One region of the Mycobacterium sp. RTGN4 genome, then DNA from elsewhere that is predicted to be linked to it. Evidence: predicted binding sites of a transcription regulator. Region 1 holds the regulator's gene; each other region holds the start of a gene.
The links. The regulator LexA, encoded in region 1, represses DNA repair genes until DNA is damaged. The targets are predictions, from matches to a motif close to CGAACANNTGTTCG.

Region 1 (7,506 bases):
TTGCCATCAGTACGGGATCGTTGCGGGATCCCGAATAGTCGTCGCGCTCGAAGCTGGTGGTCGAGGGCAACACGATGTCGGCGTGCTTGGCCATTGCCGTCCAGTACGGGTCGTGGACCACGACCGTGTCGATCCGAGCGAGCGCTCGCCGCAATCTCGGCAGGTTCTGGTGATGATGGAAGGGATTGCCGCCTGCCCAGTACACGCATCTGATGTCGGGATAGGTCAGGGTGCTCCCGTTGTACTGGAACTGCTCGCCGGGCGACAGCAGCATGTCGGAGACGGCGGCCACCGGAATGAAGGTGCGGACCGGGTTCGCGCCTTGTGGAAAGGTCGGCAGCCCGCAGCGCAGCGGTGGCATGCCGAGTTCGTTCTGCGATCCGTAGCCATGGCCGAAACCGCCTCCGGGAAGCCCGATCTGACCGAGCATGGCGGCCAGCACCAGACCCATCCACGGTGCTTGCTCGCCGTGGCGTGCCCGTTGCAAGGACCAGCTGACGGTCACCATCGTGCGACCGGCGGCCATCCGCCGGGCCAAGGTGGTCAGGTCGTCGGCGGACAGGCCGCTGATCGCCGCCGCCCATGCTGGTGACTTCGCCACTCCGTCGTCGGCACCCAGCAGGTAGCGCTCGAATTGCGGGTATCCGACGCAGTAGCGGTCCAGGAAGTCGCGGTCGGCGAGGCCCTCGGTCGCCAGCACGAACGCCAGCGCCAACATGATCGCGACGTCGGTGCCGGGTACCGGCGCAAACCATTCGCAATCGCCGTCGACGTCGTCGCGCAGCGGGCTGAACGAGACGATCTTCCCGCCTCGTTCGCGCAACCGGGCCAGCGCACCGCGAGACGGATGTTCAGTGGCACCACCGGGATTGACCGCGGAGTTCTTGAGCGCCACTCCACCGAAACACACCATGAGATCCGTGTTGTCGACGATCACCTGCCAGTTGGTCGACCGCTTGAACAGGTCGTCGTGGGTGCCGACGATGTGCGGCATGATGACCCCGGTCGCGCCAAGACTGTAGGAGTGCCGCGAAAAGGTATAACCACCAAGCAGTTTCAAGAAGCGGTGCACCTGGCTCTGAGCGTGGTGAAACCTTCCTGCGCTGGCCCATCCATAGGAGCCGCCGTAGATGGCCTCGTTGCCGTGCGTGTCGACGACCCGGCGCAGCTCGTCGGCCAACCGTTCGGTGAGCTCTTCCCAAGGCACGGCGACGAATTGGTCGGAACCTCGTTGCGTGCTCGGGCCAGGGCCGTCGTCGAGCCAGCCGCGCCGGATGACGGGGCCTGCGATCCGCGACCGGTGGCGGATGGAGCCCACCAGATTGCCGAGTAGCGGTGAAGGGTCGGCGTCGCCTGGGAAGGGCCGAACGGTCGCGATGTCACCGTCGCGGACGTCAGCGGAGAACGCGCCCCAGTGGGTGAGGCTCGAACCGGACGCCATGCGGGCAAGTCTATTCGGGGCGGGCGATCGCCGTGCCCCCCGCGGTCGCCACGGGGCGCTCGGACACCCGGTACCGCCGGTACCAACCATCCGGTTGGGTGAGATAGGGTCGGCTCGACTCTTTCTCGCATCCCTCGTCCCACCTCGGAGGTCATCCATGGGCGTCATCAAGTACGAGCGCACCCTCTTCGAACCCGAACACGAGCTCTTCCGCGACTCGTATCGCGCCTTCCTCGAGCGCCACGTCGCGCCGTTCCACGACCAGTGGGAAAAGGACAAGATCGTGGACCGCGAGGTCTGGCTCGAAGCCGGCAAGCAGGGCTTTCTCGGCATGGCCGTGCCCGAGGAGTACGGCGGCGGCGGAGAGCCTGACTTTCGCTACAACGTCATCGTGACTGAGGAGACGACCGCAGGCCGCTATAGCGGGCTCGGCTTTTCGCTGCAGAACGACATCATCGCGCCCTATCTGCTGCGGCTCGGGACCGACGAGCAGAAGCAGCGCTGGCTGCCCGGATTCTGCTCGGGCGAATTGATCACGGCGATCGCCATGACCGAGCCGGGCACCGGCAGCGACCTGCAGGGCATCAAGAGTCGTGCGGTCAAGCAGGACGATGGCAGCTGGGTGCTCAACGGCTCGAAGACCTTCATCACCAACGGCATCAACGCCGACCTGGTCATCGTCGTCGCGTGCACGGACCCGGAGAAGGGCGCACTTGGGTTCTCGCTGCTGGTCGTCGAGCGTGGCATGGACGGGTTCGAACGTGGCCGCCACCTCGACAAGATCGGCCTCGAGGCCCAGGACACCGCGGAACTCTCCTTCACCGATGTCAAGGTGCCTGCCGAGAACCTCCTCGGCGACGAAGGGCAGGGTTTCGTCTATCTGATGCAGAACCTGCCCCAGGAGCGAATCAGCATTGCGGTCATGGCCGCCGCGGGCATGGAGGCCGTGCTGGAGCAGACCTTGCAATACACCAAGGATCGCAAGGCGTTCGGCAAGCCGATCGGAAGCTTCCAGAACACCCGATTCACGCTGGCGGAGTTGTCCACAGAGGCCACCGTCGTCCGCATGATGGTCGACGAGTTCCTCAAACTGCACCTCGAGGAGCAGCTGACCGTCGAGCAGGCGGCCATGGCCAAGTGGTATTCCACCGAGGCACAGGTGCGCCTGAACGACCGCTGCCTCCAACTGCACGGTGGCTACGGCTACATGCGCGAGTATCCGGTCGCCCGGGCGTACCTGGACTCGCGCATCCAGACGATCTACGGCGGGACGACGGAGATCATGAAGGAGATCATCGGACGCAGCCTTGGCGTCTAGTCGGCTCGCCGACCTGCTCTGGCCAGCGATTTCATCCGCTGAATCTGATTTTGGAAGCCGGTGTCTTCTGCGACACATTGCCGCTCCAGCGTGTATATCCCTCAAGATGGACGTCGACTAAAGCAAAGTTGACGGGCGCGATGTTTGCAGGGCCGCTTGCGCCGATCGCGGGGAGGACTGATGACCGGATTGCGAACCCTGTTGGGTACGACGTTGGGGCGTGTGACGGTGAGCCTCGTGACGGCGGTCGCCGTCGCGTTCCTCGCTCCGCCTTTGGCGTCGGCTGACCCGATAGGAGATGCCGACGCAGCGATGACTCAGGCCTGGGAGGCCAGCGGCGGTGCGACGGGATCGCTGGGCATCAAGGACGGCGGCGCGTACCCGGCCGGGGCGGGGTTCGGTCAGAACTTTGCGGGCGGGAAGATCTTCTTCACTCCGGAGACCGGCGCGCACATCATGGCTGGTGCGATCCTGGACAAGTACCTGTCGTTGGGCGGGCCTGCCGACGGCGATCTTGGCTTCCCCAACATCGACGAGGGCGCCGGTAAGGCCCCGGACAGTCGCAACACCACCTTCAGCGCGGCCGACAATCCCGTCATCTTCTGGACGCCCGACGCCGGCGCGCACGTGGTGCGAGGGGCCCTCAACGCCGCGTGGGACAGGCTCGGCGGATCCGCGGGTGTGCTCGGGGTGCCGACCGAGGACGCGGTGTACCGCGGCGATCTGGTGAATCAGACGTTCACCGGCGGCCAGCTGTCGTGGAATCGCAAGACCAACGCCTTCACGACCACCCCACCAGAACTCGCGGAACAGCTTGCGGGCCTTCAGGTCCCGGGTGACGTGACGTCGGCGATCAACGCCGCGCGCAGGGTCGCAGGCGGACCGATGGGGCCACTTGGGGCCGCAGACGGCGGGCAGTATCAGATCCCGCCGGATGGCGTCGGCCAGAACTACGCAGGCGGCAAGATCTTCTACAGTCCTGCCACCGGCGCCAACGTCGTAACGGGTCAGAGCCTGGCGAAGTACGAAAGCGTCGGGGGTCCGCAGGGCGATCTCGGCTTCCCGACGAGCAGCGTGGGCGACGGTGGGCTGGCCCCGCAAAGCTCGATCGTGACGTTCGCCGCCCCCGACCAACCGGTGATCTTCTGGACGCCGGACTTCGGCGCTGTCATCGTGCGCGGCGCCATGAACGCGGCGTGGGCCAAGCTCGGGGGAGCGACGGGCGACCTTGGTGCGCCGACGGCCGATCAGACCGAGAACGGCGAAGAGGTCACCCAGAAGTTCAACGGTGGCGCGATCACCTGGAACAAGGTGACCAACGAGTTCAGCACCGAACCCGCGAAACTTGCGTCACAACTTGCCGGGCTGGAGATTCCAGGGCTGAAGGCGTTGCAGGCGCCACCTCCCGGACAGGTCTCTACCGCCAACAGCGACAAGTGGTACACGTGGCACCGCTGGTGGCTGTTGGCCATCGTCCCGATCGTGGTGCTACTCGTTGCGGTGGTGATCGGTGTGTTGTTGAATCGCCGACGTCACGACGATCAGCCGTTGGACGGGTTCGACGCCGGTTACCCCGGTGACCACGACGACCACGAGCACGACGACTTCGACGACTTCGACCACGACGAACACCGCGACCTCGAGTCGCGGCCGCAGCCCGTCATCGGCATCGGCCCTCCGGTCCAGTACGCCCCGGTGAGCATGTGGGCGATGCCTTCGGACACGGGTAGTTCCGACCCCGCGATTCGTATTGCGCCCAACTCGCCTCCGCCGACAGAAGAGCCGCCCTCGGCTCCCCAGGCCGATCCCAAGGACGACTTCCAGGACGACCCGGATTCGGTCGATACCGCGCCCACCGAGATCGCTTCGGAGCCCGAATCCGATCACCAAGAGGCGCGCGAACCCGATCACGACGAGGAGCCTGAGCCCGATCACGAAGAAGAGCCCGACTCCGGTCCGGCCAGTGGTCGGCACGCCGCGATCATCATCGAGGAGCCGGCGCCCGCAGAGACGTCATTGCGCTTGGCGACGGAGGACGCATTCCACGCGCCCGATGGCTACCCGGTCAAGGCCGACACCAAGAGCGGCCTGTACTGGCTGCCAGGCAGTGAACGCTATGACGAAGCACGAGCGGAAATCTGGTTTGCAAGTGAAGAATTCGCGCTGACGAACGGATTCGTGAAGGCCTGAGCTTCGCCCGTCAGATCTTGCGGATGACGGTGACGACCTTGCCCAGGATCGCGGCATCGTTACCGGGAATCGGGTCGAACAACGGGTTGTGCGGCATCAGCCACACCTGACCGCCGGTGCGCTTGAACGTCTTGACGGTCGCCTCTCCGTCGATCATGGCCGCCACGATGTCGCCGTTGTCGGCGACGTTCTGCTGCCGGATGACCACCCAGTCGCCGTCGCAGATCGCTGCGTCGATCATCGATTCGCCGACGACCTTCAGCAGGAACAACGAGCCCTCGCCGACGAGCTCGCGGGGCAGCGGGAAGACGTCCTCGACGGCCTCCTCGGCCAGAATCGGCCCGCCGGCGGCGATCCGGCCGAGTACGGGCACGTAGGTCGGCTCCGGCAGCGCGTCGGTTCCTGCGACGTCGGTGGAGACGGTCGTGGTCACGGGATGGTCATCGGTCCCACGCACGTCGACGGCGCGTGGCCGGTTCGGGTCACGCCGGAGGTAGCCCTTGCGCTCCAGCGTGCGCAGTTGGTGTGCGACCGACGAGGTGGACGTCAAGCCCACGGCGTCGCCGATCTCACGGATGCTAGGCGGATAACCCCTGGTGGTGACGGAGTTGCGAATGACGTCGAGGATGGTGCGCTGACGTTCGGTCAGGCTCGCTGCGCTATCGCTCATGCTTGCGAATGTAGTCGTACCGGTTCTGATAATCAAACATGTGTTCGAGGCGTGTCGCTGCGCTGCTCGGACGGAATTTTCTTGTCGGTGGCCCTGGTTATGGTTTGCAACAGTTCGATCACATGTTCTATTAATCGAACAGATGATCGATTATGGTTTCGAACACAGGAGCGAATAGCGCTACGAGGAAGGCCCCGAAGATGACCATCATCACCCGTGAAGACCCCACTGATCTCGTCGTACGTCGAGTGCGTCCTCGGCAGGACGTGCGACGCCGTCCGCGGTCGACCCGCCCGCATGGAGCGGCGCATCCCTACCAAGGCACCGGAGTGCTGATGTCGCGTGCATCGCACCGCCGCCGGCCGATCACTCCGCTGTCGACCGTCCTGCTCGCGCTGATCGCCGGCGCCGTCACCATTTGGCTGGGACTGGTCGCGCAACTCGGTGGATCCGTGACGTCGTCGGACTCGCCTGAGGCCATTCCCAGTCAGCTTGCGGTGGTCAGGGTCCAGTCGGGAGAGTCGTTGCAGCAACTCGCTGCGCGGATTGCGCCCGATGCGCCCGCGGCGGCGGTCGTCGATCAGATCCGCGAATTGAACAAGCTTGGCTCGGGCACTGTGGACGCTGGTCGAACGCTGATCGCCCCCGTCGGCTGATCAGCCGACATGCGCCGTGAAATTCGCTGCCGTGCAACGGTACGCTCGTATGCGTCCCCCGTAGGAGCACGCGGCGAAGGAGCGGTATGCACTGTCCTTTCTGCCGCAATCCCGACTCGAGGGTGGTGGACTCCCGTGAAGCCGATGAAGGCCAGGCAATCAGGCGTCGCCGATCCTGCCCGGAATGCGGCCGCCGGTTCACCACCGTGGAGACCGCAGTGCTGGCGGTAGTGAAGCGCAGCGGGGTCACCGAACCGTTCAGTCGCGAGAAGGTCATCAAGGGTGTCCGTCGGGCCTGTCAGGGCCGTCAGGTCGACGACGACGCGCTGAATCTATTGGCGCAGCAGGTGGAAGATGCCGTTCGCGCCACCGGATCACCCGAAGTGCCAAGCAACGAAGTCGGCCTCGCGATCCTTGGTCCATTGCGAGACCTCGATGAAGTCGCCTATCTGCGATTCGCGTCGGTCTACCGGTCGTTCTCGTCGGCCGATGACTTCGAACGCGAGATTGAAGCGCTGCGCGCGCACCGCGGCGTGTCCACTTCGGGCTGACGCGGTCAGTCGAGCTGTCGAACGCCGTCGTCGACGACGCGTCCCGCGACCTTCACCCAACCCTCCGCATTCCAGCGGGTGCTCAGCTGCGAACCCTTGCCCTGCGTTATTTCGAGGTCGCGACTCAGGTGATCCGTGATGCGAACCGCGGCGGCGCCTGTCGCCTCGTCCTCGCGAATGCCCAGATTACTGGCGAACAATCGCGACCGAATGACGCCCGCGTCCCGGTCAATCCACGCCCACACGTAGTGGTCGACGTCATCGGAGTAGTCGTCGGGATCGGCGCCCAGGACCTCGTCGACCGAACTCAGCTCGTAAATGGAGAAGGCGGGCGCCCATTCGGAGCGCGCTCTGATGACGGTCAATTCGCCGTCCGGCCGGGTGTCGTATTCCACCTGAACGACGCCCGCCGGCACCTGGAGTGTATTGATCGGTGTCCCACGATTCTTCAGCCACCACGACAACCCGACCGTGGGATGTCCGGCGAACGGCAACTCCGTCGCCGGGGTGAAGATGTGCGCCCGTGCGGTGCTGACGCCGGCCGCTGGCAGCTCGACGAAAATCGTCTCGCTGTAACCCAATTCGGTGGCGACGCGCTGTCGATCCGACGGAGCGATGACGCTCGAGTCGACCACGCCAAGTAGATTGCCGAAGTTGCCTGCGGAGTCGGTGAAGACGCG
Region 2 (7,506 bases), on a different contig from region 1:
GGCGCGTGGGCGATGAACTGCATGTCCAGGTGGCGAGTGGGGACACCCAGCGAGCAGGTGACAGCGTGCACGTGCAGCGCGGCCAAACCCGAATCGATGCGCAGCCCGCTGATTCCGGACTCCTCCTCTGCCTCGCGGAGCGCGGCCGCGACGATGCTGGTGTCGGTCAATTCGCAGTGGCCACCCAACTGAACCCACCGGCCCAACCTCGGATGCAACGTCAGCACGGCCTGTTGGCCAGTGTGATCGAGCACCAGGGCCGATGCGGTGATGTGCCCGGGGACGCAGGCCCGCTCGCACGCATCGGGCCGGGCCAGCACGAATGCGAGCACGGCTTGGCGAAGGGCGTCGTCTGCGGGGCTGGCCGGCTGCCAGCACGTCAAAACCTCGATCACCGACTGATGCAGGCTCATCGCCCCCAGCCTCTCATTGCGCTGCGCGTTTGAAGCTTGATCAACGGGCTATACCACGACAGGAGAAATCCTTGTGTACGGTCAATGGCGCAGAAGCAGGGGGAAATGAATGAGCGCCGCAACAGCGTACGTGCTGGTGGAATGGCTGCTCAATGAGGCCGTGTGCACATGCGGGTGGACGGGACGGCGTCGCATATTTCGGGGTCATGCCGTGGTTGACGCCCTTCTCCACTGTGCTGACACTGGGCACACTCCGGCCGGTACGACGCGCGACAGCGTCCCCGTGATCAAGCGCGACCGGGTGGGTTCGCGCCCCGACGCCGACGGCGCACATTCACCGACGTGACTGCTTACCCGTCCGAGTTCTTCGGCGGGGAAATGAAACCGTTGTCCGCGAGAATCTGCTTGCCACTCGGTCCAGTGACCTCCTGGACGAAAAGCGCTGCCCCGCGTTCCTGATCCGTGCCCTTGACTACGGCGATCCAGGCCGTCACGGCGTCGGTGTCCGCCGGAAGCGGGAACGACGTGACGTTGTCGCCGGCGCCCAACGCGTCGGTCATGAAGACCACCCCGGCGTCGGCTCGGCCGCTCGTCACGTCTTGGACGACGCGGCTCGGCGTGGGCTCCGTGCTCTGGGGATGTAGTTGGATGCCGGCGCGCTGTTCGACGTGCTGGGTCGTCGCCCCGCACGCGCCTTGGGCAATGCACACCGAAACCCGGACGTCGGGCGCGGCGAGGTCGGCGAACGAGGTGAGGTGCTTGGGGTTGCCTGCCGGGGTGACGACGACGAGCCGGTTGGCCGCGAACGGCACCGGGGTGCCGGACACAGCGCCAGCGTCGGCCACCACCGACATGTTGGCGCGGTCACCCGAGGCGAAGACGTCCGCGTCGGCCCCGTCTGTGAGTTCATTCGACAGCTCAGACGAATTCGCGAATATGAAGGACACCGAGTATTCGGGATGTGCCGACTGGAAATTCTTGCCGATCTCAGTGAAACTCTTGACCAGCGACGACGCCGCGTAGACCGTGATCGGAGTCGTCGGAGCCGGGCGCGCGTCACAGGCGGTCGCCGCGAGCAACGCAAGGGCGCCCACGGCCATCATCCGCTTGAATCGCCTGTCCATCAGCCGTGACAATACCTAGTCGTACTCGTGAAGTTACGCTCGGTCGCCGCATGTCGCTGCCTGTGAGCAGTGCATACATCACCTGGCAATCACCTTGCGTAGCGTCCATCGTCCGCCCACCAGCGGCAGACTGGTGGGCGTGATCGGGCACAGGTATGCGGTACACGTGGCCGTACCGTCCGTGCCCGAACCGGCGCAGTTCGCCCCGACGTCGACGCGGCCGCACTCCGAGGTGGCGGCAGACGGTGAAACGGAGCGCCGCAAACATGTGACGTCGCGGTTCCGCATCGCGCACATTGCCCTCCTGGCGCAGGGGCTTGCGATCGGCGTGGTGGGCGGTTTCGCGCTGGCCTGGTCGATGGCGGCGAATCTGCGCTTCGGCCTCGAGGGCATTCCGGTGCTCGGCCTCGCAGTCACGCCACTCCACGGTGGGCTGCTCATGGCAGGGGGAGCGCTGGCGATTCTGGCCTGCCTTGGACGCTGGACGACCGTTGCGTTCATCGCGATCGCGGCAGGCGGCTGGGCGACCCTGACCATCGTCTGCGCCGTCGAGGCCGCCCACCATGCCCCCGGGCTGCTCGGATTCGACCCGCGCGACACCCTGCTCTACGGCGTCCTTGGCGCATACAACCTCGCGCTGTGCATCTGGCTGGCCCCGACGCTCCTGGCGGACTGGCGGTTGGCGCGGACTGGTTCGCCTCAGCACTAGCCGCCCGGGACTACCGCTCGATGAGTAGCTCGTCGGTCGAAACCGGGTCGCGCGGTCCCGACGGTTCGGCGGGATGGCCAATCGCGATGGCGCCGAGGGGCTCCCAGTCCGCGGGCAGCGAAAGCGCGTCGCGCACCAAGTCGGCGGCGAAGATCGTGGATCCGATCCAGCAGCTGCCCACGCCCCGCACGGCGAGTGCCACCAAGAGGGCTTGGACCGCGGCACCGACGGCCACGGTGAACATCGTGTGCTCGGCGGCGGTGCGCTCCGCGTCCGGATACGAGTGCGCCCCATCGGGAACCATGAACGGGATGACGAGTTCCGGAGCGTCGTAAAGCAACTGACCGCGGCCGAGGCGCCGCTCTACCGAATCCGCCGGACGTCCGTCGCCGGTCAGGTCGGCCCGCCATTGGGCCTTCATGCGGTCCAACAGGGCGAGCCTGGCCGCGCCGTCGCGCATCCAGACGAACCGCACCGGCCGGGTGTGGTGTGGGGCGGGAGCGGTCAGCGCCTCTGCGACGGCTGCCTCGACGACCGCGGGATCGACGGGATCGGGCGCGAAGTGGCGGACCGAACGTCGTAGCAACTGAGCCTGGCGTCGCCCGAGGTCGATGGCCTCCTCGGTGCCGAGCCAGAAGAGGTCCTCCTCGCCGGCGCGGACCAGGGTGCGGCCGTTGGTGCCGTCGTCGTGCAGCGTCAGGCCGCGCACCACGGCGACGGGGATACCGGACAACTTGCCCTTGACCAGATCGGCCGCGGCAGCGAGCTCGTCGGCGACGGCCACCTCGGTTACCAGTAGCTCGTTGCCGTGGATGTCCTCGGCGCCCGCGTAGCCGTGCAGCACCGTGAGGCCGGCCGCGCCGATGGCGGCATCGGTCTGCCCGTTGCGCCAGGCCCGTCCCATCGTGTCGGTGACCACCACTCCGACCGTGACGTTCAGCAGCTGCTGCAGTCGGGTCCGCAGTGTCGCGGCGCTCCCGTCGGGATCGACTGGTAGCAAGGCGAGTTCGGCAGAATCGACATTGGAACCGTCTACTCCGGCCGCCGCCTGGACCAGTCCGATGGCGTTCTCGGTGATCAACGTCCGGCCCTTGCGTGCCAGCACGCGCACGGCCTCCTCGTCGATCAGCTTGCGCCGCAGTGTGTCCCGCTCCTCGGGGTCCGTTGGCGCCGCGACTATCCTGCCTTCGCACTTGGACATCACCTTGCTGGTGACCACCACGACGTCATCAGTTCGCAGCCACGGCGCCGCATCGGCGATGGCCGCGGCCAGGTCGTCGCCCGGTCTGAACTCGGGAAGCCCCGTCACCGGCAGGATCTCGACGGCGGCAGCCGTCCCGTGGTCGACGCTCATCGCTGCCTTCTGCTTGAGCCATCCGCCAATTCGACACCTGCCCTGACCATTTCGGCGGTGGCTTTCGGGTCAGTCATGATCAGGGGTATCCCGCGTACCTCGACGCCGTCGATCACCGCGCTGTCCGCTTCGTCGATTAGCCAGCCGTCCAGAATGCCGACGGCCGAGCGGGCGCCGAAGTGGGCGCCGACGGCTTCGGAGCTGGTTTCCACGCCGATCACCGACAGACACTCGTCGGCCATGCCGCGCAACGCTTTACCCGCGACGATCGGTGAATAGCCGATGACCGGGGCCGTCGTCGAGCGCAGTGCGCCGCGGATCCCGGGCACGGCGAGGATGGCGCCGACGCTGACCACCGGGTTGGACGGCGCGAGGAACACGACGTCGGCGTCGCTGATGGCTTCTGCCACCCCTGGTCCTGTGGTCGCCTGCTCCGACCCGACGAAAGCGAAACCGTGGGTGGGTATTTGGGCGCGGTAGCGCACCCACCATTCCTGGAAGTGGATGGCGCGTCGCTCCCCATCGGTGGGATCGGTGACGACGACGTGTGTTTCGCAGCGCTCGTCGCTTGCCGGGAGTAGCCGCGCCCCTGGCTCCCATCGCGCGCACAGCGCTTCGGTGACCTGAGAAAGCGGATACCCGGCCCGCAGCATTTGGCTACGCACCAGGTGGGTGCCGAGATCGCGGTCGCCGAGTCCGAACCAGTCGGGCTGGACCCCGTAGGCGGCGAGTTCCTCCTTGGCGTGCCAGGTTTCGTTGCGATGGCCCCAGCCCCGCTCCGGATCTATACCTCCACCTAAGGTGTACATGCAGGTGTCGAGATCGGGGCAGATGCGCACGCCGTGCATCCAGGCGTCGTCGCCAACGTTCACGACCGCGGTCAGTTCATGATCGCCTGCGGGTCCGGTGGCTTGCCCGGCAAACTGTCCGAGGCCAAGGTATTGCTGCACGCCGAGTAGGAATCGGGCCCCGCCGACTCCGCCGACCAGAACGGTGACTCTCACATCGTCTGACACTAGGCCTTTGCTCATGATCAAGGTCGATGGCGGGGGCTGTGACCGACACGCCAGGTAACCGACGCGCCCGGAATTGGTAACGGGATGGTATGAAAAACCGCTCTAGAGCTTGACCGGTGCAGCTAACACGTGTCTAATCACATCAGTGTCATTTCGAGGTTGGCCGGCCGGTTCCGGTGTCGCAGACCGAGATTCGATCACTTGTTCGAATGGAAGAGCCCCACGGACGTGGAACGGTTCGACTTAGGGAAGCGCTAGAAAGGTGAGGAGGCGGCAAATGTCTTATGAGCACGTCGATTTCGACCATGTCATCCGATTCGACAGCCGGATGCTCGGCTCAGTAGGCAACACACCGCACACGAACACGGGACCGGCCCAGTTGACCCCAACTGGACGGCCGCAATTGAGTTTGGTTCCGGAGGCGGTCGACGACTACGCGACCGGTGACGACGACGACCAGTGGCAGGAACGCGCGCTGTGTGCGCAGACCGATCCCGAGGCGTTCTTCCCCGAGAAGGGCGGCTCCACCCGCGAGGCCAAGCGCATCTGCTTGGGCTGCGAGGTCAAGGACCGCTGCCTCGAGTCCGCGTTGGCCAACGACGAGCGCTTTGGGATCTGGGGTGGCCTCTCCGAACGTGAACGCCGCCGCCTCAAGCGCGGAATCATCTGACCGACCGACCTATTCGTCGTCGATCGTCGGGTCGATAACGGAGGGTTCTACGCCCAAATAGGTGGCCACCTGCGCCACCAAGACTTCGTGCAACAACTCGGCCAAGTCGGCGGTGTCCTTCGCCCGCCGTTCGATTGGCTTACGAAACAACAAGATTCGCGCCCTAGTTGCGTTCCCCCGCACGTCGACGCCTGCGGGGATGAGCAGGGCGAGCGCTATCGGACCGTCTGCGATCACTTCCGGCGGCCACTGCACGTTCTCGGGATCCTTCGGAGCGATCCGCGGAATCTCGTCGACGGCGACGTCCAACGTCGAGACGCGGTCGGCCCAACGCCGCTCGATGGGTTCGTACGCCTCGAGCACCGCCATGTCGAACCGCTCGGCCCGGCTTCGCCAGCCCGGCACCGTCGGGGGAAGCAGCGGACCTCTCATCTCACGACCTCGGCGGGAACGCGGGTCGGCCATGACCGTCGATCGTAACGGTTGGAGATCGGGCCGCCTGCGTCTGCGCGTGTCCGGCGGCACGCAGCGACGTTGCGCGATAGCCTCGTGTCCGTGAATGCTCCCCGTCGCTGCTGCAGGCCCGGGTGCCCGCACTACGCCGTGGCGACGCTGACCTTCGTGTATTCGGACTCGACTGCCGTCGTCGGCCCGCTGGCGACCGTCTCGGAGCCCCACTCTTGGGATCTGTGTGTCCTTCATGCCGGCCGGATCACCGCGCCGCGCGGGTGGGAGTTGGTACGACACGCGGGGCCCCTTCCGACATATGGCGACGACGACGACCTGGTGGCCCTTGCGGACGCCGTGCGTGAAGGTCGCGAGGTGCCCGGGCCCATCGGTGCAGTGGCCGCCGGCTTCTCCGATCCCACCGGGGGTGCCGTCATGGCGCCGCCCGCTCCGAGAGCCGAACACAACGGCCGCCGCCGCGGACATCTGCGCGTCTTGCCGGACCCGACCGACTGACCCCGCCCGGTCAGACTCGCTGACCGTCGGCGTGGCGATTCGCGAGCCGATAGGCTGGCGCCAAGCGTCCGCCGATCGAGGGGAACCCAAAGTCATGTCCCGGCCCGCAGCGGCTGTCAACCGCGTCATCAAGGCGTATGACGTACGGGGTCTGGTTGGCGAGGAGATCGACGAGCAGTTCGTCTTCGACGTCGGCGGGGCCTTTGCGCGGTTGATGCGCGCCGAAGGGGCGTCCGACCCGGAGATGAACCGGCGGGTGGCCATCGGCCACGACATGCGGGCCAGCTCGCCGTCCTTGGCGGCCGCCTTCGCCGATGGCGTTGCGGCGCAGGGGCTCGACGTGATCAGGATCGGGCTCGCCTCGACCGATCAGCTGTATTTCGCTTCGGGTTTGTTCGACTGTCCCGGCGCGATGTTCACCGCGAGCCACAACCCCGCCGCGTACAACGGCATCAAGCTGTGTCGTGCGGGCGCCAAGCCCGTCGGCAAGGACACCGGCCTGACCGACATCAGTGCAGAGGTCATCGACGGGGTGCCCACCTACGACGGTCCCACCGGCACGATCGAAGACCGCGACGTGCTCGTCGACTATGCCGAGTTCCTGCGTTCCCTCGTCGACATCTCGGACATCCGCCCGTTGCGGGTGGCCGTCGATGCGGGCAACGGGATGGGCGGACACACCACGCCTGCCGTGTTGGGCGCGATTCCGCCGATCACCCTGCTGCCGCTGTACTTCGAACTCGACGGCACGTTCCCCAATCACGAGGCCAATCCGCTCGACCCCGCCAACCTGGTCGACCTTCAGGCGTGGGTGGTCGAATCCGGCGCCGACATCGGGCTGGCCTTCGACGGGGACGCCGACCGCTGTTTCGTCGTCGACGAGCTCGGCCATCCGGTCTCGCCGTCGGCGGTGACGGCCCTGGTGGCCGCGCGTGAACTGGGTCGCGAGATCGGCGCCACCGTCATCCACAATCTGATCACTTCCCGCGCGGTGCCCGAGCTGATCGTCGAGCGCGGTGGCACGGCCTTGCGTTCGCGGGTCGGGCACTCCTACATCAAGGGTCTGATGGCGGAGACTGGCGCGATCTTCGGCGGCGAACACTCCGCCCATTACTACTTCCGGGACTTCTGGGGAGCCGACTCGGGCATGCTCGCCGGGCTGCACGTGTTGGCGGCCCTTGGCGAACAGGACCGGCCGCTCTCGGATCTGATGGCCGACTATCAACGCTACGAAGCCTCCGGCGAGCTCAACTTCAC
Region 3 (7,506 bases), on a different contig from region 1:
CTCGAGGTTCATGAACGTCACGCCCTGCGCCGTGGCGGGCCGCTGGCGGTGCGTCACCGCGCCTGCGACCAGCACCCGCGTGCCGTCCGGCACCGACAACAACTGATCGGCGGGCACGACGCCCAATTCGTCCAGCTGCTCCCGAAGGAACTGGGTGGGATAGCTGTCCGGCGAGATGCCGGTGGCCCACACGTCGGCGGCCGCCAACTCCAAGTCGGTCATCCCTGGCAGCGTCGGAACGTGCGAGGACGCACCGACGCCGGGCAACCGGTCCGAACGCTGGCTCGCAGCGGCCCCCGCGGCCCACAGTGCCTCCCGTCGGGCGGTGCCGAAACAGCCCAGTGCCCCCGCGGTGGCCAGCGCCTCGGTCTGCGGTACGGACAGTTGCACGCGACCGGCCAGGTCGAGCAGATCCACGAACGGCCCATTGACTTTTCGGTCTTCGACGATTCGCTCGGCCAACTCGTCGCCGATGTGCCGGACACTGCCCAGCCCCAGTCGCACGTCGAGTCCTTGGTGCTCCAGCGTGGCATGCACGAGGCTGACGTTCACGTCCGGCCCATGGACCACCACGCCGTGTCGACGAGCGTCGGCCACCAGCGACTGCGGCGAGTAGAACCCCATCGGCTGGGCCCGCAACAACGCGGCACAGAACACCGCCGGATGATGCAGCTTGAACCAGGACGAGTAAAACACCAGCGAGGCGAAGGACAGCGAATGACTTTCCGGGAAGCCAAAGTTCGCGAAGGCCTCCAGCTTCTCGTAGATCCGGTCGGCCACCGCGCCGGTGATGCCGTGCCGGGCCCGCATGCCGTCGTAGAACCGGCTGCGTAGCCGACGCATCTTCTCGGTGGACCGCTTGGAGCCCATCGCCCGGCGCAATTGATCGGCCTCAGCACCCGAGAATCCCGCGCAGTCGACGGCCAGCTGCATCAACTGCTCCTGAAACAGGGGCACTCCCAACGTCTTCCGTAGCGCTGGCTCCATCGACGGATGGTCATAGGTGACGGCTTCCTCGCCGTTGCGGCGCCTGATGAACGGATGCACCGATCCGCCCTGGATGGGCCCGGGGCGGATCAGCGCCACCTCGACGACCAGATCGTAGAACACCCGCGGCTTGAGCCTTGGCAGCGTGGCCATCTGAGCACGCGACTCCACCTGGAACACTCCGACCGAGTCAGCGCGCTGCAGCATCTCGTAGACCGCGGGCTCACTCAAGTCGAGCTTGGCCAGGTCGACCTCGATGCCCTTGTGCTCGGCGATCAGGTCGATGGCGTAGTGCAATGCCGAGAGCATGCCGAGCCCGAGCAGATCGAACTTCACCAAACCGATTGCCGCACAGTCATCCTTGTCCCACTGCAGCACGCTGCGATTCTCCATCCGCGCCCATTCCACCGGACAGACGTCGGCGATGGGCCGGTCGCAGATCACCATGCCCCCGGAGTGGATGCCCATGTGCCGCGGCAAATTCTTGATCTGCAGCGCCAGGTCAAGCACCGCCTCCGGGACGTCCTCGACGTCGAGTGAGTCGGCCAGTCCGTTCCACCGGCTGAGCTGCTTGCTCCAGGCATCCTGTTGCCCCTGCGAGAAGCCGAGCGCGCGAGCCATGTCGCGCACCGCACTGCGACCCCGGTAGGTGATGACGTTGGCGACCTGCGCAGCGTAGTCGCGGCCGTAGCGCTCGTAGACGTACTGAATCGCCTGCTCCCGCAGGTCCGATTCGATGTCGACGTCGATGTCGGGTGGCCCGTCACGGGCCGGCGACAGGAACCGTTCGAACAAAAGCTCGTTGGAGATCGGGTCGACGTGGGTGACGCCAAGCGCGTAACAGACCGCCGAGTTGGCCGCCGATCCCCTGCCCTGGGCCAGGATGCCGTTGTCCCGGCAGAACCGGGTGATGTCATGGACCACCAGGAAGTAGCCCGGAAAGTTCAGTTGCCCAATGATCTTCAGTTCGTGCTCGAGCTGCGTGTAGGCCCGCGGGGCATGCTCCGGCGTGCCGTACCGGTTGCGCGCACCGGTCATCACCAGGTGCCGCAGCCAACTGGCCTCGGTGTGTCCGGGTGGTACGTCGAACGGCGGAAGCTGTGGGGCGATGAGCGCCAGGCCGAAGGCGCACTGCTCACCCAGTTCGGCCGCGGCCGTCACCACTTCTGGACAGTGCGAGAACACCCTGGCCAGCTCCTCCCCCGACCGCAGGTGCGAACCACCAAGCGGGGCAAGCCAACCGGCCGCCTCGTCCATCGAGTTGCGCGCCCGAATGGCGCCCATCGCCATCGCCAACCTGCCGCGGGACGGTTCGGCGAAGTGCGCCGCTGTGGTCGCGACGACACCAATCCCGAAGCGTGGCGCCAGCGCGGCCAGCGCGGCATTGGCCTCGTCGTCGCGCGGGTGGCCGTGATGGGTCAACTCGACACTGACCCGGCCGGGGCCGAAGCGGTCCACCAGGTCCGCAAGGGCCGCCTCGGCCGCCTCCGGCCCTCCAGTTGAAAGCGCTTGCCGCACATGGCCCTTGCGACATCCGGTCAGGATGTGCCAATGCCCTCCGGCGGCCTCGGTCAACGCGTCGTAGTCGTAGCGCGGCTTGCCCTTCTCGCCTCCGGCCAGATGTGCCGACGAGATCTGACGGGACAACCGTCGATACCCCTCCGGACCGCGGGCCAGTACCAGCAGATGCGGCCCTGGCGGATCAGGGTGCTCGGTGCGCGGCGTGTTGCCCAGCGACAGTTCGGCTCCGAATACTGTCGCGACGTCCAACTCCTTGGCGGCCTCGGCGAACCGCACCACCCCGTACAGCCCGTCGTGGTCGGTCAGCGCGATGGCGCGCAGGTCGAGCCGGGCGGCCTCCTCGACCAGTTCCTCCGGGGTGCTGGCCCCGTCGAGGAAGCTGTACGCCGAGTGCGCGTGCAATTCGGCATACGGCAGCGATGAAACCGAACCCCGGCGCTCCCCAACCGGTTCGTAGGCACCGCGCTTGCGCGACCAGGCCGGACTGTCCCCGCCGTCGGCGTCCGGCTCGGGCAGCCGCTCACCCGCCCGCCGCGGCTTGCCGGAGAGCACGCGCTCCATCTCGCCCCAACTCGGCGGTCCGCTATGCCAACCCATCCGACAAGACTAATCGAACATGCGTTCGAACACTAGATCATAAAAAATGGGGCCGAAGCCCCTTTCCACCTTCAATTTATAGCGCACCCGGGGGCTTGCGGCAAGCCCCCGGTAGTGCCGCATACTCCTTGGCCGAGCCTTCAACCAGCGGAAATGAGAATTGCGAATGCCAGACATCGACACCGACGTGATCATCGTGGGAGCCGCCCCGACGGGCCTGACGCTGGCTCGCGAGCTGCGGTTGGCGGGAGTGCGCACGCTGGTGCTGGAGCGACTGCCCGAACCACGGGCGATTGCGAAGGCCGGCGGCCTCGGCGGGCGGATGCTCGAAATGCTCCGCTACCGTGGCCTGCGCGAGCGCTTCGAGACGGCCAGCGGCAAGCCCCGCCCGATGCCCAACTTCCCCTTCGGCGGGCTGCACGTCGACCTCACCCAGCTCGCCGACAACCCGATGGAGGCGCTGCTCCTGCCCCAACCGCAGATGGAGCGCCTGCTCGAAGAACTCGCCAGCGAGCTCGGCGCCGAAATCCGCCGCGGCCACGAAGTCGTCGCGCTGAGCCAGGATGACGCGGCAGTGACCGTCGACGTACGCGGGCCGGCCGGACCTTACCGGCTCACCGCGCACTACCTGGTGGGCTGCGACGGCGTCCACAGCCGGATCCGCGAAATGGCCGGAATCGACTTCCCCGGCGTCACCTATCCGGAGGTCAACCGGCTCGGCTCGTTCACCATGCCCGACTCGCTGACCCTGCGCGACGATGGCGACTACGAGGTGCCCGGTCTTGGCCGGCTCCGCTTCGGCTACACCCAGACGGCAACCGGTGTGTTCGCGATAAGTTCCTATACCCCAAACGATCTGGGTGTCTATACCAACGAGGAGGAGGACCGTTCGTACGATGACGACGAGCCCATGACGGTGGCCGAATTCCAGGACAGCATCCGCCGCGTGCTCGGATCCGACCTTCCATTGGGCGAGCCAATTCGGTTGACGCGCTTCACATATGGCGCTCGGCAGGCCGAGCGCTACCGCGCGGGACGGATCCTGGTGGCAGGCGATGCGGCCCATCAGTTTCCGTCCGGGGGCGTCGCGGTCAGCGCCGCCATGCTCGACTCCGTCAACCTCGGCTGGAAGCTCGGGGCCGAACTCGGCGGCTGGGCGCCGCCCGGGCTACTGGACACGTACCACGACGAACGGCACCTCGCCGGTACGCGGACGTTGTTGCACACCAATGCTCAGGTGGCCCTGAGGCGCGGACTCGACTCGGCCGCCGATGCGCTTCGGAAAGTCTTCTCCGAACTGCTCGGCGACGAGCAGGCTCAGCGGCGCATCGCCGCCTTCATCGCCGGATCCGACATCCACTACCCCATGCCCGGTGCCAACTCGCACGCCTTGGCAGGCAGCTTCGCACCCGACCTCACCCTGCAGACCGATCGGGGCACGACGAGCGTCGCACACCTCATGCACACCGCCCGGCCGGTGTTCCTCGACCTCGCTGACCGCAAGGGCCTCCGCGAGCTCGCCGGAAACTGGCACGGTCGCGTCGACATCTACACGGCCACAACCGATCAGCGACCCGCCGACGCGATCCTGATCCGCCCGGACGCGTACGTCGCCTGGGCCGCAGGCGTCGATGAGCCCGACGACGTCGCGGTGCCAGCGTTGGGCGAAGCACTCGCGCACTGGTTCGGCTCACCCTGCTGACGTCGCCGTCAATCCTCTACGATTCCCTAACCTACGGAAGGGACGGCGAATGGCGTCGAAGGCGGCACCCAAGTACATCGGCTATGTCGGAGGTGTCGCCGTCGCGGCGGGCATCGGCACCGCGTTGGCGGTGGCGGGTCAAGGCACCGCGCATGCCGACGAGAAGGACGCGGGCGCAAAGAGCGGTGCGGTTGACGCCGGCCCCAAGAAGACGGAGGCCAAAACGCACGGGCTCTCCAAGCCGCTGTCCAAGGTCGGAAGCCAAGCCGAGAAGGCCGTCGGCGACGCAACCAAGAAGCTCACCGCAGCAGTCACCAAGGCGCTGAAGCCGACGGTCAAACCGCAGACCGCGAAGGTCAAGCCGGCCGCCAAGGAGTTCGAGGCCGCGCAAGTCAAGCTGCTGAAGGCGGCGTTCACACCGAAGAAGGCCGCGGTCACGCCGACAGTCAAGAGCGACACCTCCGCCAAGTCCGTTGCCGCCGCCGAAGCCGCAGGCGATGCCCCCTTCACCAATCCGTTCCGCGCGGACGATCCGGACCCCGACGACATGCCCACACCGGTCCTGGGCCTGAGGGATACGTTCGTCGGCGTCTTGGACCCGACGCTGCAGCCGTATGCGCGTGAGGGTTTCGAGGCGGCCTACCGCGTCACCCAGGTGTTGCCGTGGGTCAATACCGTCGTCCCGGTCACCAAGATCCTGCCTGCCGTCGCCCAGGCGCTCGCCGGCGACGACGAGGCGAAACGAGCGAGCCAGGTCGTCGTCAACGAGCTGCTCAAGACCACCCAGCCGGTTTCGCTGCTGTATTACGGGTACGACGAGTTGGCCGACCTCGCCAACGTCGAGGACACCGCCAGCGCACTCAAGCAGCAGTTCTATTCGACCGTGTGGGACACCGTCGACCCGCTCGGACTACTTCACGTCGAGGGCGAGAGCGGCATTTGATTCGAGCCCAGTCGGCCCGAAAGTCTTGTGCGTGGGCCAGACTTCGTGCATGTCCGTCGCAATAGTCCGCACCCTTGGCGTGCTCGTCACCCTGCTGCTGGTCCCGATGATTGGCCCGGCGCCGGCATCGGCGGCGCCGCGGGACATCACGATCACGTTCGTTCGGCACGGTGAGTCCGAGGGCAACGCCAGCGGGTTCATCGACACCACGGTCCCTGGCCCATCGCTGACGCCCAAGGGCGAGCAGCAGGCCAAGGCCGTCGCCCAGACGCTGAGCGGCGCGAAGCACGACGGCATCTACGCCTCGACGATGATCCGCACGCAACAGACCGCACAACCGCTCGCGGACGAACTCCACCAGCCGATCGTCGTGCTGCCTGGACTCCGCGAGATCGAGGCGGGTGACTTCGAGGGCCAAGCCGAACAGAGCGCCGTCGACGGCTACCTCGAACCGCTCAAGCAGTGGTTGGCGGGCGACCGCTCCGCACGCATCCCCGGGTCCGTCGACGGCAACGAGTTCGACGCCCGCTTCGACGAGGCGGTGGCCGCCATCTACGCCAGCGGTGAGCAACAGCCGGTCGTGTACTCGCACGGGGCGGCCATCTCGATGTGGACCATGATGAACGTCCGCAATCCCCGACCCGACCTCGTCGCGGCGCAGCCGCTGCCCAACACCGGCATCGTCGTCGTCCGCGGCAATCCCGAGGACGGCTGGACGCTGCTCGACTGGAACGGCACCAAGGTCGACGGATCGCGATGATTTCCGGGCGCTGACGCGGTCAACACTCCTAGAGCCACCCACCCCGAAGCCTCTGGAGGAACCGTGACCGAGCAGACTGCCACCGCAGTGCCCCCCGTCGTCGATCAGGACACCTGGCGTGCCGCCCTCGACGACCTACGCCGACGCGAGAAGGCCGCCACCCGTGAGCTCGACGCGATCGCGGCGCAGCGCCGCCGCTTGCCGATGGTCGAAATGCCGGACTACACCCTGATCGGGTCCGACGGGCCCATCAGCCTGGCCGACGTGTTCGACGGCCGCGCACAGCTCATCGTCTACAACCACATGTGGTTCGACGACGCAGAGTGGCAGTGCGGCGGCTGCACGGGATTCACCTCTCAGTTCACCCGGCTGGAGTTTCTTGAGAGCTACGACGCCAGGTTCGTCATCGTCACGAACGGACCCATCGACGAAGCCTTGGCATACAAGGCCAAGGTCGGCAACAAGATGGACTGGTACTCGTCGTCGGAGAGTTCCTTCGGCGCCGACGTCGGGGCGGCGCCCGGCCAGGGCTTCGCGGTCAACGTCTTTCTGCGAGACCGCGACACCGTCTACCGCACCTGGCACACCGACGGCCGCGGCACCGAGCAACTCAGCCACTCCTTCGCGTTGATCGACCTGCTGCCGTGGGGCCGCCAGGAGGAATGGCAGGACTCACCCGACGGCTGGCCGCAGGTGCCGACCTACACCAAATGGCTGGACTCCCCCGACATAGCGCGGATGTACGGCAGCTGACGAGCCGATCACGGGGTGTCGACACCGTCCCGCGGCCGGGGCCTCGCCGATATTTGGCCCGCAGCAATACCGCCTTGCAGCTGCTCGATCCATCCCTCGGACGACGTGGCGTCGCCGTATTCGTCGTGCCAGCGCCACCATTCGGCGGTCGGGGTCTGCGGGTAGCCCTCGGGTGAGTCCTCCCACTGTTCCTGGCGCCCAAGCGCGGTCATGTCGAGGTAGCTCCAGGTATTCACAAACGCC

Region 2: the regulator LexA is predicted to act here: its motif matches at 4,811-4,824, upstream of cofD (2-phospho-L-lactate transferase).
Region 3: the regulator LexA is predicted to act here: its motif matches at 3,120-3,133, upstream of SLQ30_RS08520 (error-prone DNA polymerase).

Annotation. Positions count from the first base shown of each region.
Region 1 is NZ_JAPZLB010000001.1:585,728-593,233, reverse strand. Features, by position in the region: gene SLQ30_RS02880 (molybdopterin-dependent oxidoreductase) at 1-1,441, opposite strand, end outside; gene SLQ30_RS02875 (acyl-CoA dehydrogenase family protein) at 1,599-2,759, shown strand; gene SLQ30_RS02870 (hypothetical protein) at 2,940-4,949, shown strand; gene lexA (transcriptional repressor LexA) at 4,960-5,619, opposite strand; gene SLQ30_RS02860 (LysM peptidoglycan-binding domain-containing protein) at 5,820-6,275, shown strand; gene nrdR (transcriptional regulator NrdR) at 6,362-6,826, shown strand; gene SLQ30_RS02850 (PhzF family phenazine biosynthesis protein) at 6,832-7,506, opposite strand, start outside.
Region 2 is NZ_JAPZLB010000003.1:504,088-511,593, forward strand. Features, by position in the region: gene SLQ30_RS09370 (NUDIX domain-containing protein) at 1-413, opposite strand, end outside; gene modA (molybdate ABC transporter substrate-binding protein) at 764-1,537, opposite strand; gene SLQ30_RS09380 (hypothetical protein) at 1,677-2,246, shown strand; gene SLQ30_RS09385 (coenzyme F420-0:L-glutamate ligase) at 2,257-3,600, opposite strand; gene cofD (2-phospho-L-lactate transferase) at 3,597-4,604, opposite strand; gene SLQ30_RS09395 (WhiB family transcriptional regulator) at 5,020-5,286, shown strand; gene SLQ30_RS09400 (metallopeptidase family protein) at 5,296-5,718, opposite strand; gene SLQ30_RS09405 (DUF3499 domain-containing protein) at 5,842-6,249, shown strand; gene SLQ30_RS09410 (phosphomannomutase/phosphoglucomutase) at 6,344-7,506, shown strand, end outside.
Region 3 is NZ_JAPZLB010000003.1:324,850-332,355, reverse strand. Features, by position in the region: gene SLQ30_RS08520 (error-prone DNA polymerase) at 1-3,105, opposite strand, end outside; gene SLQ30_RS08515 (FAD-dependent monooxygenase) at 3,272-4,807, shown strand; gene SLQ30_RS08510 (hypothetical protein) at 4,857-5,750, shown strand; gene SLQ30_RS08505 (histidine phosphatase family protein) at 5,800-6,510, shown strand; gene SLQ30_RS08500 (DUF899 domain-containing protein) at 6,574-7,263, shown strand; gene SLQ30_RS08495 (DUF899 domain-containing protein) at 7,272-7,506, opposite strand, start outside.